Regions from separate parts of the Alicyclobacillus hesperidum subsp. aegles genome, predicted to be linked through region 1. Evidence: riboswitches for the same ligand, from Rfam matches in the RefSeq annotation. Region 1 holds a riboswitch; the other holds the start of a gene.
The links. A riboswitch is a leader RNA that binds a small molecule or an ion and turns the genes downstream of it on or off. The one in region 1 is predicted to bind ZMP and ZTP.

Region 2: another riboswitch for ZMP and ZTP. It lies ahead of QMF38_RS10310 (bifunctional 5,10-methylenetetrahydrofolate dehydrogenase/5,10-methenyltetrahydrofolate cyclohydrolase); the one in region 1 lies ahead of serA (phosphoglycerate dehydrogenase).

The regions. Positions count from the first base shown of each region.
Region 1 is NZ_BSBJ01000007.1:137,732-142,414, reverse strand. Features, by position in the region: gene QMF38_RS06185 (endo-1,4-beta-xylanase) at 1-97, shown strand, start outside; gene QMF38_RS06180 (ABC transporter substrate-binding protein) at 376-2,046, shown strand; ZMP/ZTP riboswitch at 2,202-2,284, shown strand; gene serA (phosphoglycerate dehydrogenase) at 2,349-3,938, shown strand; gene serC (3-phosphoserine/phosphohydroxythreonine transaminase) at 4,005-4,683, shown strand, end outside.
Region 2 is NZ_BSBJ01000049.1:126,256-130,938, reverse strand. Features, by position in the region: gene QMF38_RS10320 (N-acetyldiaminopimelate deacetylase) at 1-593, shown strand, start outside; gene QMF38_RS10315 (aminotransferase class I/II-fold pyridoxal phosphate-dependent enzyme) at 830-1,990, opposite strand; ZMP/ZTP riboswitch at 2,103-2,183, shown strand; gene QMF38_RS10310 (bifunctional 5,10-methylenetetrahydrofolate dehydrogenase/5,10-methenyltetrahydrofolate cyclohydrolase) at 2,261-3,118, shown strand; gene QMF38_RS10305 (FAD-dependent monooxygenase) at 3,137-4,273, opposite strand; gene QMF38_RS10300 (ABC transporter permease) at 4,277-4,683, opposite strand, start outside.

The DNA.
Region 1 (4,683 bases):
CGAAGGGTTTCTCGGAGACTATGAACTCGTTTGTCAAGACAAGGTGTCGCGCTTCCGTTTGACAGGCAATGATGGCCATCTCGACTTGGTTATCTAAATAGCTGTTGTCTCCTGTTGCGTGAAACAGCATGGGGGATCTGCATGCGACTTGACTATCCACATTGTAGTTAAAGGAAAGCGTATACATGAGGTTTGGTTCATGAGATGCGCTCTTTGAGGAGGTGAGCCACCTTCAAGCTGTTGAACGGTCGCCTTCTGTACCGCTGAATGCTTCCTGTCATAAAGTTTCCGCTGAGTTCCCGCTTCTCGTTCATCGTTGGATAGCCGTGAGAGACGGACCGTTCTACTGGTTTCAATGATTTGGGAGGGATTGTGATGACGGTTACCTGGAAGAAAGGCGTTTCTGCAGTTCTTGCACTTGGGTGTATCAGCGCACTTGCTGGTTGTTCGTCACAACAGTCGGCAGCAGCTTCGGTGGCACCGGTGAAGGCTGCATCGACAGCCGTGAGCCAAGGGCAACCATTGACGATTGTACCAACTCCATCTGGAACGTTTGCGGACAATTTTAATCCGTTTGCGGTCACCAGTGACTACGGTACCTTTGGATTCATCTATGAAACGCTGTTCTACTATGATACGCAGACCGGGAAGATGTGGAGTGTTCTGGGGGATTCCTACAAATGGAGCAATGGCAATAAGACCCTAACCGTCTCGCTCAACCCGAAGGCGAAATGGACAGATGGACAGGCATTTACGTCACAGGATGTAGTTTTCACCTTTGACTTATTGAAGAAGTACTCTTCGGCAGACACCAACGGCGTGTGGACGCAGCTTGCAAGTGTTGCTGCGAAGGGTAGAGATACCGTGGTCTTCACATTTAAACACCCTAATATCCCGTTTGGTCTGGAGTATGTCTTAGGGACGTACATTGTGCCGGAACACATTTGGTCCAAGATCACCGATCCGACAAAAGTAACCGTCACGAAACCGATTGGCACGGGTCCCTATGTTCTCGACACATTCTCTCCACAAGATTACAAGCTGAAGGCGAACGCCAATTACTATCGAGGTAAACCACCTGTTCCAGAGCTCAATTTCCCGTCTTTCAACTCTAATGAAAGTGCGAACCTGGCTATGATTCAAGGCCAAATCGATTGGACCGCCGTGTTCATGCCCGGTATCCAGCAGGCCTACGCCGCAAAAAGTCCGAACAACCATTACTGGTTCCCGCTTGGCGTCACCCTCAATTTGTCCGTTGATTTGAAAAACCCTCTCTTAAGCCAGACCGTCGTTCGGCAAGCCATGAGTATGGCTATCAATCGTAATGTTCTTGCAACCAAAGGCGAATATGGCTATGACAAGCCGGCGGAACCTGATGCCGTTCCCTATAACATGAGCTCTTGGCAAGATCCAAACTTGCCGGCACAGGACAAATCGTTTACGTATAATCCCGCCGGAGCTGTCGCCTTGTTGAAGAAGGCTGGCTATAAGAAGAACGCTCAAGGTATTTTTGTCTCTCCGAGTGGGAAACCGCTCAGCTTTACCCTGATTGTTGTATCCGGGTGGTCGGACGAAGACACGGATGCTGCGCTCATCGCAAACCAGTTAAAGCAGGTCGGTATCCAGGTCAACGTCCACGAGGTCACGGACAGTGCTTACCAAACGCAACTCTCGTCCCATCAATTCCAATTGGCCATCAATGCAGCCTATGGTGGTCCAAATCCATACTATGTGTACCAGGAAAATTACGATCCGCATGGAGACGCCGATTGGATGCAGTTTAACAACCCGGGCGTAAATCAGGCTTTGGAAGATTTCGCTCAGACGACCAACGCGGCTCGTCAGAAACAGGACATCTATAAGGTGGAGCAAATCGTCGCCGAACAATTGCCGACCATTCCATTGATGTATGGCGCGACATGGTATGAATACAACACAAGCAAGTACACGAATTGGCCATCGGCCAGTAACGCGTATATCTCTCCATCAATCTGGAATTACGAGGGTGCCGCTATCACGGTCATGCACCTGCACCCAGTACACTGAGCCCTTTATGGCTATAAGCAGGCCCAAGACGCGGCCTACTTTTTCATGCACGTTGCCCATGTTGAATCCGAGTGGTCCACAGTAGTCTGTATTGTGCGAAAGTGAGCGCATGTGTTATTCTTGATTCATCGTTGCATTGAGAGTACAGATAGACACGGACGTCGCATGACTGGCGGATTGTGGGAATGACCACAGGGGAGTGCGATGTATACAGTTGCCGGCCGCCTGGGCACTTTGACGCGTTCTGCGTAAAAGTCTCAGCGGCCGTTGCTGTACATGCCGGAGTGGTAAGGAGAATTCGAATGACGACGAAAATTCTTGTAACGGATGACATTTCAAGCGCTGGTATTGATGTGTTGTCGACCTTGCCTGATGCCACTGTCGATGTCCAGACGGGACTTTCTCCATCTGAGTTGCTTGTTGCGATTGCAGACGCGGACGCACTCGTCGTCCGCTCGCAGACGACTGTCACAGAGCAGGTGATTGCTGCTGCGAAGCGGTTGAAGGTGATTGGCAGAGCTGGTGTCGGTGTCGACAATATCGATCTCGAGGCTGCCACGCGCCGTGGCATTCTCGTCATTAATGCGCCGGACGGCAACACAATTGCCGCCGCCGAACACACCTTCGCCATGATGATCAGCCTTGCACGCCACATTCCGGCGGCCAATCGGGACTTGCTCGCGGGCAACTGGAATCGAAAAAAGTGGGTGGGCGTCGAACTTCGCGGAAAGACCCTCGCCATTCTTGGAATGGGTCGCATTGGCACGGAAGTGGCAAAGCGTGCCAAGGTCTTTGGCATGACGGTGCTAGGGTACGATCCGTTTTTGACCGAAGATCGGGCACAGAGCCTCGGTGTACAAAAATCGGATCTCGATTCGGCCATTCGAGCAGCCGATTTTATCACAGTCCACACACCGCTAACAAAAGAGACGCACCACATGATCGACGCAGGGAAGATAGCGATGATGAAAGAAGGGGTGCGGATTATCAACTGTGCCCGGGGCGGCATCATCGATGAGCGTGCGTTAGCGGATGCTTTGCGGCTTGGCAAGGTAGCAGGTGCGGCCATTGACGTGTTCGAGAGTGAACCGCTCGCTTTAGATCATCCGTTGCGTCAATGTGAGAATGTAATCCTGACGCCACATCTTGGCGCCTCGACCGTTGAGGCACAGGAAAACGTAGCTATTCAAGTGGCGGAGGAAATTGTCCAGGTTCTTCGCGATGACACCTTCGAACATGCGGTCAATCTCCCGAGTCTAAGCCCGCGACAGAAAGAGCGCTTGGCGCCATATTTGGCTCTTGCGGAGCAACTCGGTTTGTTTGCCGCGCAACTCGCACAAGGAGCGCCGTCGCAGATGACAGTCACATACGCAGGCGATGCGGCTGATCCAGATGGCGGATATTTGACGCGCACGGTACTTAAGGGCTTTTTCGGCTTCCAATACAGCGGTGAAGTGAACTACGTCAACGCTTTGCGCTACGCGGAGGATGCTGGCTTGCGCGTGCAAGAGGTACGTGAGTCGCGCGGGCGCGTGTATACGAATGAGATTTCCATTTCATTTGCCACCGACGCGGGTAGCCACCGTGTCTCTGGCACCCTGTACAGCGAATCTGGGCCGCGCATTGTCGAACTTGACGGCTATCCCATCGACATGCCAATTGAGGGCATCTTGGTCTATACGCGGCATGAAGATAAGCCTGGTATGATCGGGCGCATTGGGACGTTGCTCGGCGATGCACAAATCAATATTGCCGGTATGCAGGTGGGACGTCGCGAAACGGGCGGCGAGGCGGTTATGCTGCTCACTGTGGACAAGAGCGTGCCAAACAACGTGATCGACGAGATTGCTTCCCATGATGGAATCCGCATGGTGCGTGCGATTGAACTGTAAGTCCGATGGCGGTCGATAGACCGGTCGTATCGTGTGGTAAGAACGACAGATAGAGGAGTGGAGTTCGTGAAACGAGCGGACAACTTTAACGCAGGGCCAGCAGCCTTACCGTTGCCGGTACTCGAGCGCATTCAAGCAGAGCTCCCCAATTACAGCGGGACGGGCATGAGCGTCATGGAATTCAGCCATCGTAGCGCGGAGTATGAAGCCATTCACAACGATGCCCAAACACGCCTGCGGCGACTGCTTGGCATCCCTGATGGCTATCAGGTGTTGTTTTTACAAGGCGGCGCGAGCTTGCAATTCGCGATGTTGCCGATGAATTTTCTGAAACCGGGCGAGAAGGCACTATACGTGTTGACCGGATCATGGTCGCAGAAGGCGGCAGATGAAGCCGGGCGCTACGGCGAGTTGCTGATCGACGATTGGGCCAAACAGGGCGGTTATCGGGACATTCCTACATCGATTGCAGGAGATGACCCGTCGTTGCGGTATGTTCATATTACGTCGAACAATACCATTTACGGGACGCAGTGGCGAGCGTTGCCAAAGACCACGGCGCCTCTCGTTGCGGACATGTCGAGTGACATCTTGTCGCGGCCTGTCCGGGTGGAGGATTTTGCGCTGATCTACGCAGGTGCTCAGAAAAACATCGGACCGTCCGGCGTCACCGTCGTGATCGTTCGCGATGATTTCTTACAAACGGCAAACAGCGATGTTCCGACCGTTCTGAAGTACAGCACTC
Region 2 (4,683 bases), on a different contig from region 1:
TTATCGATCTCGTTGGCCAAGGTGGCCATGCGGCGTACCCGCACCGAGCCAACGACATGGTGGTTGCCGGAGCTCATCTGGTTACGGCGTTGCAATCGATTGTGGCACGCAATGTCGATCCGCTCGATGCGGCGGTCATCACGATTGGCCGCCTCGAGTCTGGCACGAAGCAGAATATCATCGCTGGCAAGGCGCGGCTTGAGGGGACGATTCGCGCACTGGCGGCGGCTACGATGCCACGCATCAAACAGCGGATTGAGGCCTTGGTGGCGGGTATCGGTGAAATGTTTGGCTGCGCGACCGAAATCGACTACGGTGCAAATTATTATCAGGTCTTTAACGATGAGGAACTGACGCAATCGTTTATGGACTTTGTCAGCAGACGAGATTTAGCCGTCGTGCGCGAGGTGCCGGCGGCGATGACCGGCGAGGACTTTGGGTATTTCTTGAAGGAGATTCCCGGTTTCTTGTTTTGGTTGGGCGCGTCGACGCCGTACGGACTGCACCATGAAAAAATGCTGCCCGACGAACGGTGCATCGATACGGCGCTGCGCGTCCTTATCCCGTATTTCAGCGAGCGCGGCTACCGCTGATTCGATGAATGCATACTCGTCGCGGGCGTTGCACTCACATCCAATGTTCGATGAAGTACCGGTGCACGCTCGACAGCATGACGAGGATGGCAAGTAGGGCAAAAATCACGGCGCCAACGGCGACTTGCGTTTTTCTCGACTTGGATCGCATCGCTTCGCCCCCAACCGGATCAGAATTCGGGCTTAGCTTGAGCCAACCCCACGCGTTTCATACGCAGGGGTTGGCTTTTTTGCGGTCACGCCCGGCGTTCTTTGGCGACAAAGGCCTCGATGCGGCGAAGCGCTTCGCGCAGCATTTCGGGATCACATGCGTACGAAAGGCGGACATGCCCCTCGCCATACGGACTGAAAGCGTCGCCTGGAACGACGGCGACACCTGCCTCGGCGAGCAATCGGTGTGCGATGTTCTCTGACGTGTCGCCCAGCGCAAGGGCGAAGGCGGGAAATGCGTAAAACGCACCGTCCGGGCGCACGAGTGGGATCTCCATGGCGGTAAACGCGGCGACGACGAGATCGCGATTGTTGCGATACAACTCGCGCATCGGACGGGCGTCGTCAGCCCCTTCGGTCAGCGCGGCGAGCGCAGCGCGTTGGCTGATGGAGGACGCACAACTGACGCCATATTGGACAACCTTAGCCATCTCCGCGGCCACGTGTGCGGGTGCAAACGCGAAGCCAATGCGCCAACCGGTCATACTGTGTGATTTGGACAGGCCGTGGATGACGATGGTGCGCTCGCGCATGCCGGGAAGCAAAGCGACGCTTTGCAGATGGCCGGCAAATTGCAGTTCGCAGTATATCTCGTCCGATATCACCCACACCTTGGTGTCGGCCAGCACCTCTGCCAGGGCCTGCAACCGCTCAAAGGGATAAACGACGCCGGTCGGGTTGACCGGGGACGCGAGGATGACCATCCGCGTGCGCGGCGATATAGCCCGCCGCAGCGCTTCTGGTGTGAGCAACAGCCCGTCTTGTCGCGTATCGACGTAGACCACCCGGGCACCGAGCAGTTTGACGATACCCTCATAGCCCGGATAGGCAGGTGCGGGAATGATGACTTCGTCGCCCGGCTGCACAAGCGTGCGCATGGCGACATCAAGCGCGTGCGTCGCCCCGACGGTGACGAGTATTTCCGTTGCGGGATCGTAATCGAGACCTACGAGACGGCGATAATAAGCCGCGGCGGCTTCGCGCAACGCCAGTGTGCCGCGATTTGGCGTATAGCCCGTATCGCCCTCTGCGATGGCCTCTTGCGCGGCAATCCGAATGTGTTCGGGCGTTGGCAAGTGCGGCTGGCCAATGGTCAGCGACAAGGCATTCGGATACTTGGCGACGAGCTCAGAAAACTTGCGAATCCCCGAAATCTGAATGGCTTGTGTGCGCGATTGAAACTCCACGTCAAATCCTCCTTCGCGGCAGTTGTGCCGGCATCTGGCCGTGCGGGGCGCTTGCAGGCCGCCGCGATCGCTGTTATATTCACTGTGGATAGCGTAACACGAAACTTCAATCACAGCGCTGTGTAACTGGCGGCTTTGCGTGGAGCACCACGAGGAAGCACAGCGAAAACAGTCGACCGCCTGGGCAGAACGTTACCCAGGCGGTCTTTTGCGTATATACAGGCATACTGAACATAGACAAACGCGGATACGTTTGCAGGAGGGGTAGACATGGCAGAACAGTTACTTGGTCGGCCGGTCGCATTGGCGCTCAGTGAGGACGTTGCCGCTGAGGCCGCGATTTGGCAAGCTCGTGGCATTCAACCGAAGCTGGTTACGCTGCTCGTCGGCGATGATCCCGCGTCCAGCGTCTATGCTGCACAAAAGCGGCGCACGGCAGAGCGCCTTGGCGTCGAATTCGAGATTGTTCGCTTGCCACAAACGTGCGACACACATGAGCTCATTCGCCGCATCGAGGCGTTGAACGCCGATCCGCTGGTCCACGGCATCATGATTGAGATGCCCTTGCCTGGTGATGTCGATGTGCAACGAGTCGTCAGCGCGATCGACGCCCTGAAAGACGTCGATGGCCTCTCCCCATGCCACTCCATTGCCAAACCCACGCCGGAGGCCGCCCTGTACCCGGCCACGCCACTCGCCTGCATTCGCCTGTTGAAGCACTATGGTTACAAGCTTCAAGGTGCCGACGTCACGCTGGTCGGCTGCGGCCAGACAGTTGGCTTGCCGCTGTTGCACCTGCTCATCGCCGAAGGTGCAACCGTCGCTGCATGTCACGAATTCACACGCGATGTCAAAAGTCACTTGCAAAATAGCGAGATCGCCATCGTGGCTGTCGGTAAAGGTGGCTTGTTGCATGGGGAGATGGTTCACGGAGGCCTGACTGTCGTTGACGTCGGCATTTCGCAGGGCGAAGACGGCGAGGTACAGGGCGATCTCGCTCCCGAAGCGGCGCCCTTGACCAAGGCCTACACACCCACGCCTGGCGGCGTCGGAACTGTAACAACCGTGCAGATCTTTGCCAACCTCATGCATGGCATGAAGCTACAGCACGATGCTGGCATGCTATAAACGATGGCACAGATTTTTTCACGGTCGGCCAGTTGACCCAAGCAACCGCCGCCACAGCAGACGACCGGCCATCGGCGCCGCAATTCGGAACAGGGCGTTTCGCATATGGATCATGCCTTGATTTTGCCACTGCATGACATCGCCAAACTGCCGTGTCACATAAGCCATCTCGCGAACCCTCCTTCGTCGCTGGGCTGCATAGATGCGAAACGCTGCCGGGGAGACACCGACATTTCGTACGGCGCGCAACCACGTCGCAGCGTCCTCCACCGCCAACGCGCCGCCAAATCCCAGATTCGGCGTGATGGCGTGTGCCGCATCACCCATGAGCACGATGCGCCCCTGGGCCAGCGGGCAGCCTGGTGGGAGGTCCTGCACACGGTGGCGCAAGACATCTGCGTCCGGCGTTGCCGCGATGCATGCGCGCACGGGCGGCGGGAAACCAGCGAAAAGCCGCCGCGCAACGTCCCAACCAGCATCCTGACCGCCGAGGAGCCGATCATTCACCGTCGCGAACCAGTAGGTTGCATGCGGCGAAATGGATGCATAGCCAAAGCGCACACCCTCTCCCCAGTACTCCCACATGGTTGCCGGATCGACCACAGGTCCCTGGGCAATCCCACGCCATGCCATATAGCGCGTCGGCCGCGGTTGTACGGGACAAATATCGTGTCGGGCTTGCGAATGAATGCCATCCGCGATAACAGCCGCATCATAGGCGAGCCTGCCGCGCGATCCCTCGACCATCACACCATCTGTCTGCGCAAAGACCCTTTGCACGCGTGCGCGAGCGATTGTCGGCCGCAAAAGCGCTTTATACATGGCAAACAGCAAAACATCGCGCCTGACACAGACCGGAAAGTATCCATGCTGTTTGCGCATCCAAACAAGCGGCAACTCGTACAACACCGCCCCCCGCTCCGTTGCAATTCCCCCGTGGGTAATGGCGTTCGCTGCAAGTCCGCTACCCAAATCGCGCATGCCAAGCTCGCTCAAGGCGCGAAGAGCGTTTGGCCACAGCGTGATTGCCGCGCCACCAGCCAATGGATCTGCGGCTGCATCGAAAAGTTGAAACTCGACATCAAGCTGCCGACACGCAAGTCCCGCGGCGAAGCCCGCAATGCCCGCCCCGATAATTGCCACGCGAGCCGTCAAGGTTCACCCCTCCCGCAATTGCTGATGGGCCGTAAATAGCTTTGGATACGTTAAGAAGCCGATGACAATACTCGTCATGGCCGATCCCGCCAAAATACAGAAGAGGATCATCAATTGATAGCGAACGGCTTGCACCGGATCGGCCCCCGCGATGATTTGGCCAGTCATCATGCCAGGCAACTGGACGAGGCCTGTCGTTTTCGTCGAGTCGATAGTCGGAATCATACCCGCGCGAATGGCCTGTTTCAGTCGAGGGTATATGGCCTGTTTAGGACTGCCGCCAAGTGCCAGGACAGCCGTAATCTCCGCACGCCCATTCTCCACTTCGCGCTGCAACCGATTGAGCAAGAGACCTGCGGCGACCATCGAGTTGCCGATGATCATCCCCGTGATGGTGATGACGTATCGCG